DNA from 3 places in the Priestia flexa genome. Region 1 is predicted to be linked to each of the others. Evidence: riboswitches for the same ligand, from Rfam matches in the RefSeq annotation. Region 1 holds a riboswitch; each other region holds the start of a gene.
The links. A riboswitch is a leader RNA that binds a small molecule or an ion and turns the genes downstream of it on or off. The one in region 1 is predicted to bind S-adenosylmethionine.
Positions count from the first base shown of each region.

Region 2: another riboswitch for S-adenosylmethionine. It lies ahead of metK (methionine adenosyltransferase); the one in region 1 lies ahead of LZP85_RS03430 (M20 family metallopeptidase).
Region 3: another riboswitch for S-adenosylmethionine. It lies ahead of LZP85_RS07700 (Na+/H+ antiporter NhaC family protein); the one in region 1 lies ahead of LZP85_RS03430 (M20 family metallopeptidase).

Region 1 covers NZ_CP090431.1:672,317-680,597, reverse strand. Annotated here, with positions in the region: gene LZP85_RS03435 (protein-glutamine gamma-glutamyltransferase) at 1-582, opposite strand, end outside; gene LZP85_RS03430 (M20 family metallopeptidase) at 674-1,876, opposite strand; SAM riboswitch class I at 1,947-2,051, opposite strand; SAM riboswitch class I at 2,151-2,248, opposite strand; gene LZP85_RS03425 (aspartate aminotransferase family protein) at 2,408-3,727, opposite strand; gene LZP85_RS03420 (HAD hydrolase-like protein) at 4,457-5,128, opposite strand; gene LZP85_RS03415 (histidine phosphatase family protein) at 5,471-6,058, opposite strand; gene LZP85_RS03410 (hypothetical protein) at 6,125-6,604, opposite strand; gene LZP85_RS03405 (flavodoxin) at 7,028-7,486, opposite strand; gene LZP85_RS03400 (hypothetical protein) at 7,510-7,908, opposite strand; gene LZP85_RS03395 (alpha/beta fold hydrolase) at 8,097-8,281, opposite strand, start outside.
Region 2 covers NZ_CP090431.1:3,319,463-3,327,743, reverse strand. Annotated here, with positions in the region: gene LZP85_RS17065 (ABC transporter substrate-binding protein) at 1-674, opposite strand, end outside; gene LZP85_RS17060 (alpha/beta hydrolase family protein) at 850-1,632, shown strand; gene LZP85_RS17055 (DUF2584 domain-containing protein) at 1,694-1,936, shown strand; gene pckA (phosphoenolpyruvate carboxykinase (ATP)) at 1,967-3,559, opposite strand; SAM riboswitch class I at 3,833-3,950, shown strand; gene metK (methionine adenosyltransferase) at 4,085-5,287, shown strand; gene LZP85_RS17040 (glycosyltransferase family 4 protein) at 5,325-6,473, opposite strand; gene LZP85_RS17035 (phosphatase PAP2 family protein) at 6,494-7,024, opposite strand; gene LZP85_RS17030 (gamma carbonic anhydrase) at 7,262-7,783, opposite strand; gene LZP85_RS17025 (alpha/beta fold hydrolase) at 7,888-8,281, shown strand, end outside.
Region 3 covers NZ_CP090431.1:1,513,665-1,521,945, reverse strand. Annotated here, with positions in the region: gene LZP85_RS07730 (DUF2339 domain-containing protein) at 1-406, opposite strand, end outside; gene splB (spore photoproduct lyase) at 526-1,554, opposite strand; gene LZP85_RS07720 (transcriptional regulator SplA domain-containing protein) at 1,671-1,913, opposite strand; gene LZP85_RS07715 (LacI family DNA-binding transcriptional regulator) at 1,984-2,943, opposite strand; gene LZP85_RS07710 (hypothetical protein) at 3,022-3,165, shown strand; gene LZP85_RS07705 (avidin-fold protein) at 3,186-3,533, opposite strand; gene LZP85_RS07700 (Na+/H+ antiporter NhaC family protein) at 3,631-4,941, opposite strand; SAM riboswitch class I at 5,020-5,123, opposite strand; gene LZP85_RS07695 (ABC transporter permease) at 5,237-5,998, opposite strand; gene LZP85_RS07690 (ABC transporter ATP-binding protein) at 5,991-6,902, opposite strand; gene LZP85_RS07685 (YtoQ family protein) at 7,049-7,489, shown strand; gene LZP85_RS07680 (ABC-F family ATP-binding cassette domain-containing protein) at 7,769-8,281, shown strand, end outside.

The sequences.
Region 1 (8,281 bases):
CAAGTCGTCACCAACGATAATCGTATTTTCACCTTGCCATTGAGGGGTATCTTCATGGTGATCAGGGTTTTTGAAATAAGCGCAGTCTCCCTCTAAAAAATCATAACCATGATGATTTTGAAGATTTAAATCTTCATCAAATTTACCGCTATATAATACTAAATTCGTAAATAATTGATTAAAATCCCTCTCTCCAATACTCTCCAACACACCTTTATAAAAAACCATAACAATCGCAACCGCACATTCAAACGCATAGAGCGAACCGTTAAAGAAAATATCGTTTAATGCGACGGATGGCAACACGTTCTCTTTTAGCTTAAATCCTCCTTTTTCGGTTCGAAGCCAATACGTTTCGTTACATTCAGATTCTTTAAAAGTTGCAAATCTCGCACCACTTCTATACAAAAGATACGATGCTTCTACAATTCGTAGGCGGGTAGTCAGCTCAAAATCTAACTGCATAATATTGTCATACCGATAAATTGTTTGATACTGAGCCATTTTTCTCAAAATCTGTGCTTTATTAGCTTCAAGCATGCTATATGGTACTGCATTCATATTTAATGCACGACCCTGCACAATAATAATAAGTGCGTCCCCCTTTCACTTACGTTCTTTTTATCATACGAGTGAAAGAGAGCTTTTATGAGAACGAAAGAAAAGGTGTATTCTAGTCTAGCTCTGCCTGCTTCTTCGTAAATTCGTCTTTTATAGCACAAAGCGTGTCCTCTTCAGTTAATAAACGTAAGCCAATGAGAGCAAGACCTTTTGTCCCTTGAAGTAACCCTTTGTCACCTTCTGGAGATTTAGCTGCTTCACGAAATTCATCAGTGTGCCAAGCCAGCGTTTCAGCACCGATTTTGATATAAGGGTGAATGGTTGGTACCACTTGACTAACATTTCCTGCATCAGATGAGCCAATTCCAGGCTTATGCGCCGTATCTACGTCTTCGCCTAATTCTGTAAATACTTCTTCAAATACTCGATCAAAAGCGCGGTTTAGCTGAATATGATCTACTTTATTTTGAATGAAATATGCGTTAAGTTTAGCACCAGTTGCCATAGCCGCTCCCTTTGCGATTTGCTGTACTCTCTCCGTCACTTGATCACACTCTTTACGCGTTTGTGCGCGAATATAAAAGCGCGCTTTTGCATAGTCGGGAACAATATTGGGAGCCGTTCCTCCGTCTGTAATAATGCCGTGAATTTTCACATCATCCTTTACATGTTGACGAAGTGCGTTCACTCCATTGAATAACTGAATAACCGCATCTAACGCGTTAATGCCTTCTTCAGGAGCTGATGCTGCGTGAGATGCCTGTCCATAAAACTCAAAATCAATAGGATCTACAGCTAGCGTTGTCCCTGTAATACACGTTTCTTTTCCAGGGTGAACCATCATGCAAGCATTTAAGTCTTGCACAAGGCCCGCTTTTACAAAGCTTCCTTTTGCACTTCCATTCGGTCCACCTTCTTCCGCTGGGGTGCCCAACACAACAAGTTCTCCTCCTATTTCGTCAAGCACTTGGCTAAGCGCAATCGCTGCTCCTACGCTAGTTGTTCCAATAATGTTATGACCACAAGCATGTCCAAGCCCTGGAAGCGCATCATACTCCGCAAGAAATCCAATTCTCGGTCCTTTTCTTGCGGATGCTTTTTTTGCTAAAAATGCTGTATCATGTCCAGCTACCCCGCGTTCCACGGCAAAGTCTGCTTCTTCTAGCAGCTTACATAAGAGATAAGATGCAAATTTCTCTTCATTTCCGATTTCAGGATGGTCGTGGATTGCATGACTTGTATCTATGTAAGTTTGAGCTTGTTGGTTAATATACTCAATAACGCTTTCTTTAAGCTTTTCTATCTGTAAATTCATTCTTACACCCCATTTACTAAAAATAAAAAGGAAGCTTCATAGAAGAAGCTTCCTTATCTAAAGAACCTGCTTCTTATCGTTCAAGCTTCTAAGCGCTTGCTGGAATTAGCACAGTGCAATCAGCCTGTTGCTGAGGTGTCATAGGGCCAGGTCCCTCTACCTCTCTAGATAAGAAAACGTACAGTATGTAGTTATAAAATAATAAAACCTCCACTTACAGTGTCTTAATGACTGTAAGAAGAGGTTGGGATCACGTAAGTAAGAACCAGCTCTCTTCTTATCTATCAAGCACTGCTTGTTGGAGTTGGCACGGTTCAAATGTCCGTTGCCGAGGTTTCACAGGGCCAGTCCCTCCACCTCTCTGGATAAGAAGTTTGTCGAATATTGTAGAATATTGTTGATAACTTAAATCTTATGTTACACGCTGAGCAAAGGAATGTCAATGACTTTTCTGAAAAGATTTTTCTTTCTAACAATATGATACCGCTATCATAACTAGACCAACAAAAAAGAGTGCTTTAAGCACTCTTTTTATACATTAATAGCAACTTTTTGCTCATATAAATGAATAGCCTGATCTAGCATAGCAAGACCTTCATCAATCTGCTCTTTCGTTACGGATAAAGGTGGAACCATACGAATCACTTCGCTTGCATTGCCACAGAAATAGAAGAGAACGCCTTGTTCAAGAGCTAAGTCTAGAATTTCAAATAGTGCATCCCCATTGGGTTCACCTGTTTCAGGATGTACAATCTCAATTCCGATCATAAGTCCCACTCCACGGATGTCTCCAATTAGCGAATGCTTTTCTTTTAACAGCTCCAATTGTTTGAGCGCATAAGCACCCATTTCTTTTGCATTTTCGAGAAGATTTTCTTCTTGAAGCACTTCAAGTGTAGCAAGCGCAGCCGAACAGCCAATTGGATTACCGCCAAACGTAGTGCTATGCGTGCCAAGAGGCCATTTTTTCATAAGCTCTTGTGAAGCCACAGTAGCACTTAACGGAATGCCTGAAGCGATGCCTTTTGCAATAGCCATAATATCTGGCACGACGTCAAATGTCTGTGCAGCAAACCATTCTCCAGTACGTCCAAAACCTGTTTGCACCTCATCAAAAATGAGTAAAATGCCATGACGGTCACAGATTTCACGAAGCTTTTTCATCCAGCTTTTTGGTGGAATGATATATCCACCTTCACCAAGAACAGGCTCTAAAATAACAGCTGCTACTTCTTCTGGCGTTACTTGATGTTTGAACAGGGTATTAAAGTCTTTTTCAAGCTTGTCTTCAAAATAAGCATCCACATCAACATTCTCTGGACATTCTTTTGGGTTTGCATATGGAATTTGATAGGTTAAGCCAGAAGGCTGCTGAAACTGACGGTATTTACTTTTTGAAGTTGTGACGCTTAGCGCTCCCATTGAGCGTCCATGAAAACAGCCTAAGAATGACACGACGTAAGGTCGTTTTGTTACGTGACGAGCAAGTTTTAAGGCTCCTTCAATTGCTTCCGTACCGCTGTTTCCAAAGAAGAAACAGTCCAGGTTACCAGGCGTAACTTTTCCTAGTTCGTCAGCTAATCTTAAGATAGACTCGTACATAATAACGCCAGAAGGCCCATGAAGTAGCTGATCAGCTCCGTCTTTAATAGCTTGCACAACTTTTGGATGACGATGTCCAACATTCGTTGTTGCAATTCCAGATGTAAAGTCTAGGTATTGTTTGCCGTCTAATCCATAGTAGTAGCACCCTTCTTCTTTTATAACGGGTAGATTTGGATGATCTTTTGCCATAGTAGGTGCTAAAAGTTCAGGCATTCTGTTAAATAGATGATTCCAATCGTTTGACATAGTAATCCTCCTGTTTTCTAACAAATTATTAAAAATATTCTAAAAACATTTGATGTCTTTATGATAAATGATGTGCATGCCGATGTAAATGAGTGTTTTAGGAATGATGACTCCATCATAGACTACGACTCTACAGGGTTTGTATATAAAATAGATTATTTTTATTTTTATGCTTTTTTTCTTTTTAAAACTTCTGATAAAGCTTTGATAGAATAATATTTCTGTTTTATTCTACTATGTATTTTTATAAAAATCAATTGCATATATATAAATTTCTATGGTGACTAGTAGTTCTTATTTAGTTATTAAGAATGGGCTCTCCGCTTAGTGTAATTTAGAAACCATTCTTTACTTAGCATGATTTCCATTTCAGATTGCTCCCTTTCCGCAGGGCGAGCGTTGAGCCTCTTCGTAAACTGCGGGGTCTCAACTGACTCGCTAGTCCTGCTGGAGTGTCGCATCTTCCATTCCAATCACGGGCTTTTTATAGGGAAAACCTTTGATGAGGTTACACTCTGTATGCAATTTAAAAATACTCTTTGCTTTGCATCATTGCCACTTATCATTAACTCTTTACACATAGATTTGTCGCACGAAGCATTCTAAAACACTAGCATTTTATTAATTATATGCGAGTAAAAGACAAATTGGCTGATTTAAGCTTGGTACACTACCAGACTTAAACCAGCCAATCTGTTTCATCATTTAAAACCTAACTTTTTAGGATAATTAGATAAATAAGCTATTATTTATTTTAGGTACAATTGTTTTCAGTTCAATTAAATCATCTATTACGATATCAGCCTGAGCTAGTTCATGCTCTTGTGCAAAATCGAAATTACATCCTACTGCAATCAAATGATTATTTTTGGCAGCGTTGATATCGGACAGACGATCTCCGACTACTGCCGCTTGTTTTATATCGTATTTTTTTATAATTTTTTTAACTAAATCACTTTTGTCTAAGGTTTCTATTTGTTCAATACTAAATGTTTCAGTAATCCAATTATCCAAACGATAATAACTTACAATGGCTTCTAAATAATCCTTTAAGCCATTACTAGCTATGTAAATGGAACAACCATTCTCTTTTAAATAACTAAAAATCTCTTTTACATTAGGATATAGAGCACCTTTGCCCTTTTTGATATTCTCAATTAATCTATTCAAAAAATAAGCATCGGCTTGCATTCTTATTTCATTCGAATGATTAGGTAATAAAGCTTCCCATACTTTCGGCAAAGGTACCCCCATAATGTTACGATATTTATCAATAGGCGTCTCAGCATCCCATTCATTTAGTAAACGTAAATGATTAAAGGTATCATCAAGTGATATCTCTAAAATTTTATCCGTTTGAAACAACGTTCCATCCATATCAAAAATCAGTGATTGTATCATTACTCCCTCTCCCTTTTTCACAATTAAAACCTAACCTCTTATTCATAATACCATAAAAAGTAAATTAAACTTTTATAAACCAAGTACAAGTTCATTACATTGCGCTACGGCCACTCGCTTTCCGCGGGGAGGAACCTGAGCTTCCTCGCTGCGCTGCGGGATCTCAGTTTTTCTCTCTTTCCCGCAGGAGTCGAGTGCCCTACGCTCCATTCCACCCTGTTTCCAACATTGTTTTCACAATCAACGAAAAAACCTGAACTCTCAACCGTTCAGGTTTATCATTGGCTGAATTACTTATGTCCCACCCTCTTTTAGTATTCATCTAAATAGCCATAAGATTCTTTAAATAAGATGACTGTGGTTGTTTAAGGTTTGAAGCTTCCACTTTTGGTCCTCATAGATAAAGGTTGTGATGCTCGTGTTTTGCAGGGCCGTTTTTCCTGTGCCGTGCTCTCCGTTTGTTACGTAGTGGATAAAGGTATTGATGATGGCTCCGTGGCTGACAACGACTACCTTTCTCCCTTTTGATTCTTTCATAATTTCTGTTAGTCGTTTTAAGAGTCGATCTTGAATGACTTCTAGTGATTCCATATTGTATAAAGCTTCGCTTCCCCAGTTCGTATCATAATTGGGCACTAAGTCTCTTAATGAAGCAGCCGGCTTTCCTTCCAGCTGACCAAAAGAGCGCTCTCTCAGCCTTTCGCATGTTTCAATGTCATTAATGCCCGATGCAGCTGCAATTGCTGCGGCCGTATCGTATGCTCGCGTTAAATCGCTTGAATATAATTTTTCAATTCCTTCATTCTTCAAAAATTGTGCAACTTGCTGAGCTTGCTTCATACCTTGCTCATCAAGTCCTATATTGCGCTGCCCTTGAATAAGGCTCTTTTTATTCCATTCAGTTTGTCCGTGACGAATTAAGTACAGCATACTCTCACTCCCTTTTTAACTTTATTATAAATAAAGTTTGAGGGGCATTCAGATAAAAAGTTTACGTCAATCAGGATTACATGATGCTTTTCCATAGCGAAGTACATCAAAGATAGCTTGGCCGTCACTTGAAGCGTTCTCTGAAAACCTAACGGGTAATAAAGAAAACACCGTATAGTAAACTGAAAAATAAACAAACTGATAAAAAAATAGGTTTGCCGTAAAAAAACTAGATTCAATCAAACTATTCACAATAAAGATAGATGCTAAATTAGCCAACGCTCCCCCCGCATATACGCATGCATGAGAAAAACGATTATCGTATCGTAATTTTTCATAAACGCAAACAGAATCTAAAAAATAAATGGATTTTAATTTAATCTTCTTCCATTGAAAGATCGTTCTTCCTTTTCCAATTGTAAAGTTTACCTCTCCTCCAAATAATAGAGCCATAAACGAATGGCCTAACTGATGAATAAGAGATACAATTGGGACAATGAGTAAAAACGAAAACAAAAATTTAGGGATATCATCCATTCCAAACACGGTTCCATCTCCTTTATCATACGAATTGTTACCACTACTATTCCACTGTGTATCTCTTTAAAACCTAAGATTTCTCCATTTTTATTCATTCAATTAAACCAAAAGAGAGTGGGACATAACAAAACAAATTTTCAAAAAGACGAACAATCCCTTTTCTCACCTCTTTACGTTATCTGAACACGTTCGTTCCATTGCGCTACAGCCACTCGCTTTCCGCGGGGAGGAACGTGAGCTTCCTCGCTGGGCTGCGGGATCTCAGGTTTCCCTCTCTTTCCCGCAGGAGTCGAGTGTCCTACGCTCCATTCCACCTTGTTTTCAACATTGTTTTCACAATCAACAAAAAACCTAAATGATTAAAAGCGATGAACTCTCAATCGTTTAGGTTTATCATTGACTGAATTACTTATGCTCCAGCCTCTTTTGTTAATAAGTGCTAATATTTAGTTCATTTAAAAAGGTAACAGCAAATGCTTCACATGCTAGAATATCTTCTTCCGTCTCAGGAGCCATTTCAACTTTTAAACCGGCTTGAACAATATCCGCTCCACACTTTTTCAATCTTTCTTCAAGTAGGTCTACCGCCGCACAGAACTCTGGATAAACGCGATCCCCTGAACCAAAAGCAGCTGCCTTTTTACCAGTTAGATTCATTTCATCTAAATCGTCATAAAAATCTTCTGCTTCATAAGGTAAATCTCCGTTACCCCACGTATAAGCTCCAAGTAGAATACCATCGTATGCTGATAGGTTTTGTACATCTAATAATTCAAGCTCTTCCATATGTACCTCATGTCCTGCACTCTGAACTTTATTTTTCAGAAGAACTGCTATCTCTTCTGTGTTACCCGACATACTTGCATATCCAATTAGAATTTTCGCCATTTCTTTACTCCTCTTACTTACATTTAAACAATTTGTGCATAAATTGCATCCACTTTATCTCTTATCTTTTGTAAGTTAAATCGCTTGCTAACCATCGAATGGAATAATTCTCGGTTTTGTGTATCAAGTGCTTCGTTAATCTTAAAGTTCAAATGATTCATTTGAAGATCTACATCTAATATTGAACAGATGACTCCGCTCAGATATAAATCTTGAAGCTCCTCAGTACTTATGAAACATTGAAACTCTCGATTGACATCCATCAACGAATGCCAGCCTAACGAATCAATATATTTCCGTTCATCTGTAAGCGTCCATACATCTCCTTGGTGGAAGGTAATGACGTGTTGATGACTTTCTCCAGGACAACAACAGCTTACTTCATGACTAAATGCCTTTATTACCACTAAATGTTTATCCATTGATTTTTCTCCTTTTCTATTTATACATTTCAACTGAGTCTCTTTAAGTTTGTCTTATGTTCAAAAAGCTTATTATTTTCAATCAGTAATTGATAATTATTATCAGTTTATATGATAATGATTATCAATGTCAACTATGCTTTTTCAGATAAACAAAAAAACATGCATATGTCGTCATATACATGCTTTTAATCTCTCTTTAAAAATTGATAAACGGCTTCATCGACTTCTTTGCTCTCATGTAAATTTGAGTGCGACTCATGGAATGTCTGAAAATGAATATGTTCGGTAAATGAGTCAAGTCCATATGCACTTTCAATCGTTACAACACCATCCGTACCATCGCCAATATCTCCAGCTCCGGAAAATATAT
Region 2 (8,281 bases), 1.4 Mb from region 1:
TTTGACATGAATGTTGTATATGGAACCTTTCCTGACTCTTCACCAAAAGAAGCAACAATGTAACCTTTTCCTTCTTTTTCAAAAATACTGGCCGTTGGCTCAAATAGTTGGACATAGTCGCCAGTTCCAGATGCAAAGGCACTTGAAACGTTAGCAAAATCAATATTTTGAATAAGTGTTAGATCGTTTTTAGGGTCAATATTATGTTCTTTTAAGACGTACTCTCCAACCATTTGTGGCATGCCACCCTTACGCTGTCCTAAGAATGTTTTTCCTTTTAACTGGTCCCATGAGAAGTTATCAACTTTTTCACGTGCTACTAGAAATGTGCCATCCGTTTGCGTTAGTTGCGCAAAGTTAATAATGGGATCATCAGAACCTTGTGCAGCGACATAGATTGAAGTTTCTGAACCAACTAATGCAACATCTATGCCATCGGATAAAAGGGAAGTCATCGTTTTGTCTCCGCCCCAAGTAGTTTTTAATTCTACGTTTAATCCTTCTTTCTCAAAAAAACCTTTTGATATAGCTACATATTGGGGAGCATAAAAGATGGATCTTGTTACTTCTCCTACGCGAACAGTTTCAATTGAGCTTTGTTTACCACAGCTCATTAAAGTGAAGGTTAAAATACAAATAGTGATGATGGACAGCAGCCATTTTATTTTTCGCATGGTATTTCCTCCTAACGTTAAAATAAGATTGTAAATCAATTATGATGAAACATAGTAATAGGCCAATATGTGGAGTAGGATTGATAGCGTGACTTTTTCTACAATAATATATGATAATGGATAAAATAGTGTGAACGCCTGGTTAAAAACGATTGAATGATAAGGAGGGTTTTTTATGAAGGACGGAACTATTATTAGTCAATATCCTTTTCCATCTCCCAATCCACGCATTTCGTTGTCAATTGTGACGTATATGTGTCAAGGTTTAAAAATTAAGGGGATGTTAGCGGAACCAAAAGAAGAAGGTACATATGATGGATTTTTATATTTAAGAGGTGGCATAAAAAATGTAGGTACTGTGAGACCAGGGAGGCTAATTCAATTCGCATCTCAAGGATTCATTGTAATGGCTCCATTTTATCGAGGGAATCAAGGTGGAGAAGGAAACGAAGATTTTGGGGGAGATGATCGTTACGATGCTTTTGCAGCTTATGACTTACTTGTCAATTACCCTCGAGTTCATCAAGACCGAATCCATGTATTTGGTTTTTCACGAGGAGGCGTAATGGCTTTGTTTACTGCCATTGAAAAAAGTTCAGCACGTTCGCTTGTTTTATGGGGAGGGGTAACGGATATGATTCTTACCTATGAAGAGCGAACAGATTTAAGGCGTATGATGAAAAGGGTCATTGGTGGAACACCTTCGAAATATCCAGACAGGTATGAATGGCGTTCACCGCTAGCTCAGGCATATAAGCTAAGTATACCGACATTGTTAATACATGGAAAAGAAGATGCAAACGTGTCAATTGAGCATGCATATCAATTAGAGAAAATGCTGAGTGAACATGGGAAGCCCGTGGAAAGCTGGTACTTTGATGGATTTCCTCATGCGTTTCCTCCGAAGCAAAACCGAGAGACAGTGAAAAATTTAACTGAATGGATGAAAACAAAATAAAAGATATGCCAGCATAGAAAAAGCATTGTACAATAGAGGAAAAGAAAGGGAGGTAAGAAGGATGGGAATGCCACTAGAATTAAATACGATGATTGTTACAAAAGGAAATGAGAAGCGAGTAGTAGATAATGTATTTCAAATTGAAAAAAAAGGCTACCGCTTATACCCACTTGAGGTTCCGCTTAGTATTCATAAAACGAAGAATGGTGAACGCGTTGGGACAGGTATTATTAAAAAGCTTGAGTTAGAGCAAAATAAAACCGTTGTCACATACGAGTTAATAAAGCTACACTCCACAAACTAAAAAAAGCCGGAATTAAATTCCGGCTTTTCATTATTTTGAAATAATCGGTCCGCCCATTTGTGAAATTTCTGGAGCTACATTTGCAAAGCGCTCAAAGTTCTTTGTGAACTTTTGTGCTAATTGATGAGCTTTTTCTTCATATAAATTTGCATTCTTCCATGCTTTTACTGGTTGAAGTACTTCATCAGGGACACCAGGAACATGTGCAGGAATCTCAAGTCCAAAGATAGGATCTTGAACCGTATCTACGCTAATGAGTTCTCCTTCTAACGCTGCTTGAACCATTGCGCGTGTGTAAACTAGCTTCATTCGCTCTCCAACACCATACTCTCCACCAGTCCATCCCGTATTCACAAGATAAACATTTACGTTATGCTCATCAATTTTTTTACCTAGCATTTTAGCATAGGCTGTAGGTGGAAGAGGTAAGAATGGTTCACCAAAACAAGTAGAGAACGTCGCCTGTGGCGCAGTAATTCCGCGCTCTGTTCCCGCAAGTTTACTTGTATACCCACTTAAGAAATGATACATTGCTTGTTCTTTTGTTAGTTTGCTAATTGGAGGTAAAACTCCAAATGCGTCTGCTGTTAAGAAAACAATTGCCGTAGGATGTCCTGCAACGCTCGGTAAGATTGTGTTATCAATTGCTTGAATTGGATAAGCAGCACGAGTGTTTTCTGTTAAGCTATTATCATTATAGTCTGCAATTCTAGTATTCGAGTTAATCACAACATTTTCTAAAACTGTTCCAAATCGAATGGCATTAAAAATTTGAGGCTCTTTTTCTTTTGATAGTTGAATGCATTTTGCATAACAACCGCCTTCAATGTTAAATACGCCTGTACTAGACCAACCGTGCTCATCGTCACCAATTAGTCTTCTGGTAGCGTCAGCTGATAATGTTGTTTTTCCGGTGCCAGATAGTCCAAAGAATAGTGCAACATCACCTTCTTTGCCAACATTAGCTGAGCAGTGCATAGGAAGTATGTTATTTTGAGGAAGTAGGAAATTCATTACTGAGAAAATAGATTTTTTCATTTCACCTGCATATTCCGTTCCACCGATTAAAACAACTCTTCGTTCAAATGAAATAATAATAAATGTCTCTGAATTTGTCCCATCAATGTCTGGAACAGCTTTAAAAGTAGGAGCAGATACAATTGAGAATGATTCAGCATCACTTTTTAGCTTCGTGTCTTCTGGACGAATAAATAGTTGGTGAGCAAACAAATTATGCCATGCGTATTCATTTACGACTTGGATTGGAAGCTGATATTTATCATCGGCGCCCGCATAGCCGTTAAACACAAATAGCTCATTTTGTTCTTTTAAATGTTCTAATACTTTTTTATAAAGCGCGTCAAATCGTTCAGATGAAAACGGTTGATTCACATCTCCCCATTCAACAGTATGAGATGTTAAGGAATCGCTTACAATGAATTTATCGTGTGGGGAACGCCCCGTATATTTTCCTGTTTCAACTTGAATAGCACCTGTAGAAGTCAATACGCCTTCTTGTCGCTCTAAAATCTTTTCGACTAATTGAGAAACAGATAGTTGGTGATTCACTTTTTCAGATTCCAGGAGATTGGCTAATTCAATAGACATATTAACAGTACTCATGTGCACTACCTTCCTTTTTTTAAAATGATGTTTAAATGTACAATTAGTATAACACATTACTTTAAATAGTCTATACTATTCGAATAAAAATGTTAAAATGTTGCGAAAATTTTTTGTTTTAGAGAGCATAAAACGTTTTTGTGAGATGATCTTACTAGTGAAAGGTTTCTGTAAATAATAGGGAAGGAAAATACAACCTTTAAGTGATTTTCATAGGAATGTTATTGACATAACAGAGCATTTTCCTGTATGATATGTCCTTGAACGGATACTCTCTTATCCCGAGCTGGTGGAGGGACAGGCCCTATGAAACCCAGCAACCATCACCCATTTCCATAGAGGTGATAAGGTGCTAACCTGATGCAAGGGAATAAACCTTGATCGATAAGAGTGAAAGGCTTATGCAGAACTTGATACCTTTCCTCGATACAAGGAAAGGTTTTTTATATTGAAAAAATGTAAATGAACCACAATAAGGGAATGAGTACCGTATCACAATGTATCATATTTAAAGGAGGAAAACCGATGTCAACACAACGTCGTCTGTTTACGTCAGAATCTGTTACAGAGGGACATCCAGATAAAATTTGTGACCAAATTTCTGACTCAATTCTTGATGCTATTTTAGCTGAAGATCCAAATGCTCGTGTTGCTTGTGAAACAAGCGTAACAACTGGTTTAGTATTAGTAAGTGGTGAAATCACAACATCTACTTATGTAGATATTCAAAAAACAGTACGTGATACAATCAAAGAAATTGGTTATACGCGTGCAAAATATGGTTTTGATGCGGATACTTGTGGAGTAATCACAGCAATCGGTGAGCAATCTCCAGATATCGCTGCTGGTGTAGACCAAGCGTTAGAAGCTCGTGAAGGTTCAATGTCTGATGAAGAAATTGAAGCAATCGGAGCTGGTGACCAAGGTTTAATGTTTGGGTACGCTTGTAATGAAACAAAAGAATTAATGCCGTTACCAATTTCTTTAGCTCATAAGTTAGCGCGTCGCTTAACAGAAGTGCGTAAAGAAGAAATTTTACCTTACCTTCGTCCAGATGGTAAAACGCAAGTAACGGTTGAATATGATGAAAACAATCAACCAGTTCGTGTTGATACAATCGTTATCTCAACTCAGCATCATCCAGAAGTAACGTTAGAGCAAATTCAACGTAACTTAAAAGAATATGTAATCAATCCAGTTGTTCCACAAGAATTAATCGATGAGAACACGAAGTACTTCATTAACCCAACAGGACGTTTTGTAATTGGTGGTCCTCAAGGTGATGCAGGCTTAACAGGTCGTAAAATTATCGTTGATACTTACGGTGGATATGCTCGTCACGGTGGTGGCGCATTCTCTGGTAAAGATGCAACAAAAGTTGACCGCTCAGCAGCATATGCAGCACGCTACGTTGCGAAAAATATTGTAGCTGCAGGATTAGCTGATCGTTGTGAAGTTCAGCTTGCATATGCCATTGGTGTAGCTCAGCCAGTTTCAATCTCTATTGATACATTTGGAACAGGTAAAGTAACTGAAGAAGTATTAGTTGAAGTAGTACGTAACAACTTTGATCTTCGTCCAGCTGGTATCATTAAAATGCTTGATTTAAGACGCCCAATTTATAAGCAAACAGCAGCATACGGTCACTTTGGTCGTACTGATGTTGAGCTTCCTTGGGAGTTCACTGATAAAGCAGAAGCTTTAAAAACTGAAGCTTTAGCTAAATAATGAAAAGTCGCTGTCTCAAAAGAGACAGCGACTTTTTTTATTGAACAAATTCTAACCCATTGTTTGATTTAGTAGTGACTGCTTCATAGCGAAGCAGTAATTGGTCAAAAATAGAATCCCAAGATTGCGTAAGAGCATAGCGACGAGCAGCGTCTCCAAACCTTAGTCGAAGCTGGGAGGACTCTAACAAAGTACAAATGGATTCAATAAATTCTTCAAGTGAATTCGGGGTGCAGAGGTAGCCATTCTTCTCATTGCTAACAATATGTTTTACTCCCCCTGCATTAGCAGCAATAACAGGCGTACCGCAGGACAATGCTTCTAATACAACGTTACCAAAGGTCTCCGTTTCAGAAGGAAATATGAATAGGTCGGAAGCTGCATATAGTTTAGCTAAATGCTCATGTTCTAAGAAGTCGATGAATGTAATGGATTCACTCGCTTCTTGCTGCAGCGCTTCCTTGCTAGGCCCACCTCCAACAATAAGCCACTGTACTTGGTGACGTAAATGGTCAGGAAGTAAGCGAGATAGCTTTAATAAAAATGCTACGTTTTTTTCAGGAGATAAACGTCCAACATATGTTAAGATATAAGGCTTTTTTATATTGTATTTTATGCGGATATCAAATTTATCGTAGTAGGGATGAAATAAATGATGATCGACTCCTCTAGACCAGATAGATATAGATTTAAAGCCTTGATTTAAGAGCTGCTTTTTTGTTTCAAGAGAGGGAACAAAAATCTCTTCAAACGGTTCGTAAAACCATTTCATATATCTCCACAGAAGAGGAGATAAGTGTCCTAACTTGTAGCTTGGAAGATAGTGTTCAAAGTCAGTATGATGAGAACCAACTAAAGGAATACTAAGCTTTTTAGCCACATGAATGCCACTAAGTCCCATTGAAAAAGGAGTAGCAACGTGCATGATTGTAGGATTGAACTCCTTTATTTTTTTCTTCATCTTTATAACATTCGGTAAGGCAAACCGACATTGTGGATAAAGAAAGAATGGTATACTTAATGAATGATTAATGGATAATGGACTAAATGTGCGGGACGATGATTCAGGTGCAAAAACCTCATAGTCAATTCGTTGACGAGATAAATAATAAGTAAAGCGCTCTAATGTTTTTGCGACTCCGTTGATCTCAGGAGAAAACGTATCTGATATCAATGCAATCCTCATCCTACCACCTCCATTTTGATTTAGTAGAACAACTGTAGACCGATAATTCCAGAGAATATACCTAACAACATGCCTGCAAATACGTCAGTAGGGTAATGGAGCCCTAAATAAATCCGCGAAACTCCTACTAAAAAAGCAAGTGGAAATAAAAATAAAATTGAAACAGGTACCGCAATCATGATAGGTGCTAGAAACGAAAAAATGGCTGTTGTATGTCCAGATGGAAATGAATGATCTTGTAAAGGATTATCCAATACTTTTGTTTCTTTTAATTGAAGGTAAGGACGTTTTCTTGGATAAATTTTTTTGGTAATCGCCACAGGGATATGGCTGATTGCTAGAGATAAAGCGCATGCGTAAGCAAGCGGTAAAGATGCACGATTAATACATAGCATGAGGAGTAGCGCTAGGCCAATCATTGAAGTTGCACCACCGATATGTGTAATCGTACGAAAAAAAGTGTTGAGAGGCTTGAAGTCGAAATGTTTATTCACAACTTGAAATAAGTGGCACTCCCAATCATAAACTTGACGAATTAGTTTTGTTCGCATATAGCAACCTCCTTTAAGCCCATTATGTTCATAGCTAAAGTAATCGGTGACGATGAAACGTTAAAAAATTATATGTTTTTGTTTCTCAACGAATGTATAGTCGCTATGTTATATTGTAAGAAATATTTGTAGAGCTAGTGCTAATATTGTGTAAAGAATGTGTGGATTTATTTAGTGCATACTAAGTAAGGCCGCTACACAAAAAACAAGCAGTGGCATTGACCACTGCTTGTTGCATTAGCTGTTAATCGGGTTAATTGATTTATAATATTGTCCTTTTTCAACATACTGCATGCGAATTCGGTTCATATCTTTTACATCTTCATCTGTTAATTCACGGACAACTTTAGCAGGGCGACCTAGTGCAAGTGTATGAGGTGGGATTTTTTTACCGGGTGGGACCAAGCTACCGGCTCCGATAAATGCACCTTCTCCAATTTCTGCTCCATCTAAAATAATTGAGCCCATTCCAACCAGCGCATTTTTGCGAATAAGTGCGCTATGTAAAATAACTTGATGGCCGATTGTTACATCATCTTCAATGATAAGCGGCAAATTAGGGCTTTGATGAAGTGTAGATTGTTCTTGAATATTGACACGCTTTCCAATAATAGTCGGTGAAACATCTCCGCGAATAACGGTATTAAACCAAATGCTACTTTCATCGCCAATCGTGACATCACCTGTAATCGTTACGTAATCAGCGATATAGCATGTGGGTGAAATAGCTGGTATTTTTCCTTTATAAGGATAAATCATGCGTTCATCTCCTTTATTAGTTGAAAAAAGAGTAATAATCTTCTAATGTAAGTGTACATAGTTTTTTTTAACAGGTAAATAGCAAATGAAAGGGAGTAACTCAAATGCGTAAGTGGGAAACAGAAAATCCAAAAGGTGTGGTAGTCATTGTTCACGGCGCAGCTGAGCATCAAGGACGGTACCGCTGGCTAGTTGAAATGTGGCGTTCAGTCGGCATGAACGTTGTGATGGGGGATCTTCCTGGACAAGGTCTAACAACAAGAAGAAGAGGACATATCTTATCATTTGACGAATATGTACATGAAATTGAAAACTGGGTAAAAGAAGCACAAACTTATGATTTGCCTATTTTTTTATTAGGTCATAGCATGGGTGGGCTTGCCGTTATTCGAACGCTCCAGTTGAAGAACTTACCAATATGGGGAGCGATTTTATCATCGCCATGTCTAGGACTTAAAGAACAAGTTCCGGCTTATTTAGACGTTTTATCTAAAGGGT
Region 3 (8,281 bases), 840 kb from region 1:
CAGAGCGTTTTTTTACAATTTGCAAATGGCCAACACCTACAAATGCGGCGCTTACAATATATCCTAGCGTAACCTTGACACCTTCACTCATTACCCCGTAGTCAGAAGCAGCTTTAAATCCCCAAAGAACACCAATTATAAAAACAAAAATAAAAATGCGGGGCAACCATATTTGAAAAAGCTGTTCTTCCCAATTCGTTGATTTTTTCACTTGTTGTTCATAAACTTCAGTTGGCTTCATCGGCTGATGAGAAACCGCTTCTTCATGATTTGAAGGTTTCTTTGCCTGCACTGTAAATTCTGTTTTGCTCCCATATTGATTAGTAAGTAGTTGCTTTAACTCCTTTACTTCCTCCTCTAATACCGTAATCTTTTTTTCTAGGTTCTCTATTCTTTTATGATCCATAACATCTCTCCCTATAGCTTTATCAATTACCAAATTATATCATTTTAGTGTTTTTTAGGATATCTCTTTTTTCAATTTAACAATAAAAAGTGCAGGCTAAAAATGCCTGCACTTTCTGCTCATGTAAAGTATTCAATTTTTGCATTTGGAAAGAATTGACCAATATAGTATTCAAGCGTTTCACGAAGCTCATGCTCTTCGTCCTTTGTATACACATACTTTCCAATCCCATAGCGTCCCCACTTATAGCGACGCTCTTCTTCATTCATTTGTAGCTTAGACTTTGGATAGTTCTTTTCAATGACACGTTTGGCTGGTTTTGTAAATCGATGCTGAATCATTTCAAATGTAATATCATCACGCGATTCCTGTGGAATGGAAGCATCCAGCTTTTCAAATAGCTCGCGATACCCATCTCTCCATCCCTCATGGATATAGATAGGTGCTACGATAAACCCCAGAGGATACCCCGCTTTTGCCACTTTGTTCGCTGCTTCAATTCGGTAATCTAACGGTGACGTTCCAGGTTCAAAATATTTAATAACATAATCAGCATTCACGCTGAAACGAAAGCGCGTTTTACCGTTATGTTTAGCATCAAGAAGGTGATCTACATGATGAAACTTTGTCACAAAGCGAAGTTGTCCTAAATCGCTTTCTCCAAAATATTCAATGGCATGCTTGAGCGTATGAGTTAAGTGATCAATACCTACAATGTCAGACGTACACGCAGCCTCAAAACGCGTAATTTGTGGTGCTCGTTCTTTCATGTATTGCTCAGCTCTATCTAGAATTTCTTCTACATTTACATACGTTCTGATGTACGGCTTACTTCCCATCGTCGTTTGTAAATAACAATAGTGACAGTGTCCCATACACCCTGTTGCAAAAGGAATTGCGTATTCTGCCGAAGGCTTGGACGTATCAAAATTTAGCGTTTTACGCACACCCACAACAAGCGTTGATTTTGCATTGCGATACTTTTGCAGGTGATTGTCTCCAGGAATATTTCGAACCTGGTTATGAGACGTTGTTTCGCGAATTTCAATGCCCATTTTTTCAAATTTATCTTTTAGCTCTACGCCTAGCGGATATTCTAAAGCACGTGGCTCAATATATACTAATTGCGGTACAAACGGTTTTATCACATTCATCACTTCCCTTTACTTTTCACTTCATAACATTTAGTGTTCGAAAAAAGGAATGGCATATGCCTGTTAAATGTAGGCTAAAAAAAAGACGCTGTTTAAACAGCGCCTTTTTTTTAGCCTTCGTACGGTTCGTAATCAAATAGTTCGTTATATGCTCGTTCTGCTTCTTCATAGCTTGTGTATATCGCATCATCATCTGATAATAAGTGATACGACTCATGTAAAAGCAGCGCAACGTCGCTGTTATTTTCAGGATGCTGAACTACTTCTCCCTGCGTAATATTGGCTACGTTTGCCGTATGAGGGTTTCGATAGATCACAAAAACTTGGTCCCCAACATGATATTCTTTTTTCATTATGTCACCTTCTCTATTTCAGCTTTATTTCTATAGTGTCCGCACATAGTGATTTTATAATGGTGCTTTTTTACACTGTCTGACGTTCAATAAGCTGAAAAGGAAGTTCAATGTATTGAAGACTTTTATCAAGCACAAGTTTAAATAAATGCTCCCCCATTTCAAAAAGTGGTAGCTGAATAGTAGTAATGTCTAAATAAGCTGTTAACGGATGATTATCAAACCCAATAATCGCAATGTCTTTGGGCACTGATAAACCTTCTTTCTTACAGCGAGTTATAACTCCTACTGCAAGCTGATCATTGGTAACAAGCAATCCTGTTGGCCGGTCGTCCATTGCAAGCAAACGATCTACAATCATATCTCCATCTGTTATGTATAAGCAATCTGTGAATACCCACTCTTCTCGTATCGGTTCTTGCAACCTCTTCATAAAATCACCGTAAGCATTAGCTCGCTGTTCACTGTTTGTACCACTCATCCTGCCTACGCAGTAACCAATTTTCTGATGTCCGTGCTCATGCAGGTAAGATAGGGCTTTTTCAAAAGCTGCGTAATGATTAACGTACACGGACGACACCTTTTTAGCTGTTCCGTCTTCGCATACAACAACAGGGCCATACGATTGATACTCGTTAAGAACACTCCAATCATTTGCTCTAGAGCAAATGATGACACCATCTACCTGCTTGGTTTTCAACATATGAAGTGCTTCAATTTCCTTCTTTACATCGTAAGCTGTTTGGCACAATACAAGCTGACAGTGAGCGCTAAGTGCTTGCTTTGAAATCCCTTCAAGTATGACGCTAAAGTATGGGTGATTAATAAATGGAAGAACAACTGCAATCCGATTAGTCTTTCCTTTTGATAAAGTAACCGCATTGCTATTTTGCTCATAGTTGAGCTCATCCACGACTGCTTGTACACGCTCTCGCTTCTCTTCGCTTACATAAGGGTGATTGTTCAAAACTCGCGATACGGTAGAAACGGATACCCCAGCTTTCTTTGCAATATCTCGAATATTTACCATTTTTCTCTCCTTTTGCTCTTGTTCTGAAACGCGTTTCATCATTTATGCTGTTTTTATTATAACGAAAGGTGGTCATAAATGATGCTTGGATTGGTTATTTTATTTGTTTTATGCGGAGTTGAACTTTTACTAGCTATGGTAGCTTTAAAGCAAAAACCAGATTTATGGAAGGAGGTTGAATTCGAAGATTTTTATGATTTTTACGATTCAAAAAAGCGATAGAAACCTATCGCTTTTTCTAATTATTTATGTACAACCTCTTCAGTGATTGATCGACCTTTTGTCTGATCTATATCTAACCATTGCCACTCTTCATGTAGGCGAATCCTTCCGTCTGGCAAAACCTCCGGTGTAGAAAAGCATGTGCCTCCGCGAATTTCATAAGCTATGTTAACATGCTGATAGCGGAATGTAAGACAGCTCTTTTCGTCTATAGTCCCAACTAACGTCCCGTATAAAATGTCTCCACCTTCATACGTTGCGTGAATAATTCTGCCTTCTTGCTCATAGCGAAAGGTCGTATGAGAAGATACTTCACCGTTATCCGTATTCTGTACAGATCGAAACACTCGATTCCTAAAACAAATCATCCTTTCACCTCTTTTTCAATATTCTAACATTTTAACTCTAAAAAAAGATGACATCAACCCTTCTTTCCGGTTGATGTCATCTAATGAAATGATGAAATTAAGCTATTTGTTTTTTAGCAGGTTGTTTATGAGTAAGCTTTGGATAATTAAAGACAATCGCTAAAATTCCAAATATCGCTGTTAAGATTGGATAAAATGCGAATGGCATTAGTTCAACTGAGGATACTTTTGCAAATTCTGATGCAATTAGCATTTGCGCTCCATATGGAACAAGTCCCTGCACGCTACATGAAAATAAGTCAAGTATACTTGCTGACTTACGGTTATCGATTTCGTATTCATCTGCAATCTCTTTTGCTAAAGACCCGACCGTAATAATTGAAATTGTGTTATTAGCTGTCGAAAGATTTGTCGCGCTTACTAATCCAGCAATACTAAACTCTGCGCCTTTTCTTGTTTTAATATTACGTGTTAATAGCCCAAGCAAGAAATGGATCCCTCCATTATACTTAATAAGTTCAACGACTCCACCAATTAAGATGCTGAGAATAATGAGTTCAGCCATACCGCCAATTCCTGTTGTAATAGCTTTTGCAAAGGTTGCTAGCGTATAGCTTCCGTCTGCCAATCCAATAATTCCAGCTACAACAATACCCCCTGTTAAAATTGCTAACACATTTAATCCAAGCAATGCTGCAACCAGCACTCCTATATAAGGAAGCATTTTTACAAAGCTAAAACTTTCAACATCTACATTAGAATTATTTCCAAGCGTCATTACTAATAAAAGAACCATTGTAATAATTGCTGCTGGTAATACAATTAGAAAATTCACTTTAAATTTATCGTTCATTTTTGTTTTTTGCGTACGAACCGCAGCAATTGTTGTATCAGAAATAATGGATAAATTATCTCCAAACATTGCACCGCCGATAACGGCTGCTACGGCTAGTGCTGCAGAAATATCCGTTTCAGCACTTACTCCAACTGCAATTGGTGCTAGAGCCGCAATGGTACCAGTAGAAGTACCCATCGCAAGTGAGATAAAAGCACCGATAAAGAATAATCCAACAACAAGCAAGCTTTGTGGCAAAACAGATAAAGCAAGGTTAACCGTTGAATCAACCGCTCCCATGCCGCTTGCTACTTCTGAAAAAGCGCCCGCCAGAATAAAGATAAAGACCATAATCATCAAGTCCGGATGACCTGCGCCTTTAGCAAAGCGCTCAACCTTCGCATTTAGCGTTTCTTTCCGGTTCATCGCTAAGGCAACGATAGCCGCTACGATAATTGCTACAAGTACAGGAAGCTTATAAAAATCACCTGTAATAATCCCCGAGCCTACAAACAAAGCTAGAAATACTCCTAGCGGCAGCAGTGCCCAGCCGTTTTCTTTTTGTTTTCCCATGTTTACACCTCTTTGCATAAATAAAAGACCTCTTCATCAAGAAGAGGCCCTCTTATAATTCTTTATAAGAATACGCTCTTCTCATCTTTCAAACAAAATTGTTTGCTGGATTTGGCACCGCACTCTGTGAGTCAGTTGCCGAGACATCATCGGGCCAGTCCCTCCGTCTCTCTTGATAAGAAGTATAATATTTTTTAAATTTATTATTCAAAATTAACTCTTAACTACTTTAATATCTTTTACTTTCCTTGTCAAACACTATTGTAGAAAAACAAAAAGAAAGAAAATTCAAATATCAATTCGCTACGTCTCGCTTTAAGAAAAACAGCCAAGCCGTTCCAACAAAGAAGATTAGATGAGCTATAATAATAAATAGAGAAAACGGTAGGGTCATCCCAGGGAAATACGTTTGATTTCCATCCATATATTGACTAAGGTTGGTGTTAGCAAACAGTAAAATAATTCCCCACTGTACTTGAAACTCAGATAAAATTCCAGCAAGCATTTTTGCTCCTACTCCAACAACAATGCCAAGACCAACTGCTAATGCACTATTTCTGAATACCGACGATAGCATAAACGCAAAAGTAACCATCATAAAGGTTTCAAGATATGAAACACCATATGCAATCCAGATACCTTGTCCTTCTTGACCATTAAAAGCTCCTCCTGAAAAGAAAATAATCCCCCAAATGATTGAAAATAAAAAGAAGGCAGCCAAATAGTACAAGCTAATAAAAACGCTAGTCAGGTATTTGGATAAAAGAATAGTTGAGCGACTCTTAGGACGAATTAATAGAAGTTTAATCGTTCCTTTTTCAAATTCAGATGCAACAATCGATCCAGCAGCGGCTACAGCAAAAAATTGGACAATAATTAAAAAGTTTGAAGTGAAAGCAACAAAGCCTGGCAACGTTTCTGTAATTCCAGCATTCGTTGTAATAGCTCTCATTATAAGAGCCATTCCAAGCGTTAAGACAGCAATTGCCAGAAATACGACTTTCGTGCTTTTTTTCATAAACCACTTCATATGTTCATTTTGTATTAAATTAAGCATTGAAATCTCCTCCCGTAACAGACATAAACGATTGTTCTAGCGATTCATAAATTGGAGTAATTTGGTATACTTCAATGCCTTCTTCCACTAGAAGTTTATTAATAGCAGCAGCCTCTTTCGGTTGAGCTTGTACAGAAAGCTGCTTTTCTTTTATTGCACAAGTGTAGCCTTGATTTGATAGCAGATTTTCCGCTTTTTCTACAGCATCAACTGCAAATACAATCGTTAGGTTCTCTTCTGTATTACGCTTAGCTAATTCTTGAACAGATAGCAGTCTGCCGTCTTGAATAATCCCTACGCGATCACACAAGGCTTCCACTTCTTTCAACAAATGGCTAGCAATAAGAATTGAAATTCCTTCTTCTTTGCACAACCGCTTTAAATATGTTTTAAATTCAATCATTCCTGCTGGATCCAAGCCGTTAGTAGGCTCATCTAGTAGCAGTAGTGACGGTTTATGTAGAATAGCTTGTGCAACTCCGAGGCGCTGACGCATTCCGAGTGAATAAGTCTTTACCGGTTGGTGAATGCTTTTTTCTAACCTTGTTAGCTCGACCACTTCATCGATTCGATTTGCAGACACACCGTGCATTCGTGCAAAATGCTTTAAATTTTGATAACCTGTCAAATATCCATAAAACTCCGGGTTTTCAATGATTGCACCAATTGATTTGACAGCTTCATTAAATTGTTTGCGCTGGTCATGATTGTTAATGGTAACGTCTCCTGTTGAACTTACTAAACCTACAACTGCTCGAATAAGCGTAGTTTTACCCGAACCGTTTGGACCTAGTAACCCAAAGATTTCTCCTTTTCGCACAGACAATGATACGTTATCCAAAATAATTTTATTGCCAATCTTTTTCGTGACGTTATGAACCTGTAGTACCTCTCTCTCTGACATAATGTTCATCCTCTCTTCTATGTAATCCGTCTTTTATTTTTCCTTGTTTTGAGGTATTTGTCTAGATTAAAACAAACCATTCGTTTATTTTTCATTTTTTTGGTAAGCTATACGTATATATATTTTTTTATAAAGGGGATGCCGTTATGGAATTAGTCGTTTATTTAGCAGGACAAATTCATGATAATTGGAGAGACGATATCAAAAAGCAAGCGGAGGACTTAAAGCTTCCAATTACGTTTGTAGGACCGATGACGGACCATGATCGCTCGGATAATATCGGCGAAGTCATTTTAGGTAAACAAGACTCAGCTATTTTAAAAGATGAAGCCGCTTCAGCTTTTAACAACTTGCGCACAGAAGTACTGCTTAAGAAATCCGACGTAGTCATTGCGCTTTTCGGTGAAAAATACAAACAGTGGAATAGCGCAATGGACGCGGCTACAGCCGTTGCATTTAACAAGCCCCTTATCCTTGTACGTCCAGAAAAACTGCACCATCCTTTAAAAGAACTTTCAAACAAAGCACAAGTTGTCGTTGAAACACCAGACCAAGCAATTCGTGCACTGGCTTATATCTTTGAATAAGGCTGATTCATAAGTATTTTAGTTAATGAGATATCCGAACGATCGCTAACCTGCAATCGTTCGGATATTTTTTGTTCGTTCCCAAAACAAGTTAAAAAACTTGTGGAATGGAGCGTAAGACATTCGGCTCCTGCCAGAAATAGAGTAAAAGCTGAGCCTCCTTGACGTTATTCCTTGGTTCATGTACACTTTATGTTCAATTTATTGCTATTGATATCGCTCTTGTAAAGAAAGAATGATATAATTTGATAGATATTGAATTTGGAGGATTGCTCATACATGATTACAGTTAGTAATGTAAGCCTACGTTTTGCAGACCGTAAGTTATTTGAAGATGTAAACATTAAGTTTACGCCTGGTAACTGCTACGGATTGATTGGAGCGAACGGTGCTGGAAAGTCAACATTTTTGAAAATTTTATCTGGTGAACTTGAGTCACAAACTGGTGATGTACATATGGGACCTGGCGAACGCCTAGCGTTCTTAAAACAAAACCATTTCGAATACGAAGAATATGAAGTATTAAAAACCGTTATTATGGGTCACGCTCGCTTATATGAAGTGATGCAAGAGAAGGATGCTATTTATATGAAAGCTGACTTCACTGATGAAGATGGAATGAAAGCAGCTGAGCTTGAAGGTGAATTTGCTGAACTTAACGGTTGGGAAGCTGAATCTGAAGCAGCGATTCTTTTAAAAGGTTTAGGCGTTTCTGAAGATCTTCACGATAAAAAAATGGCTGAGCTGACAGGTAGTGAAAAAGTAAAAGTATTACTTGCTCAAGCTTTATTT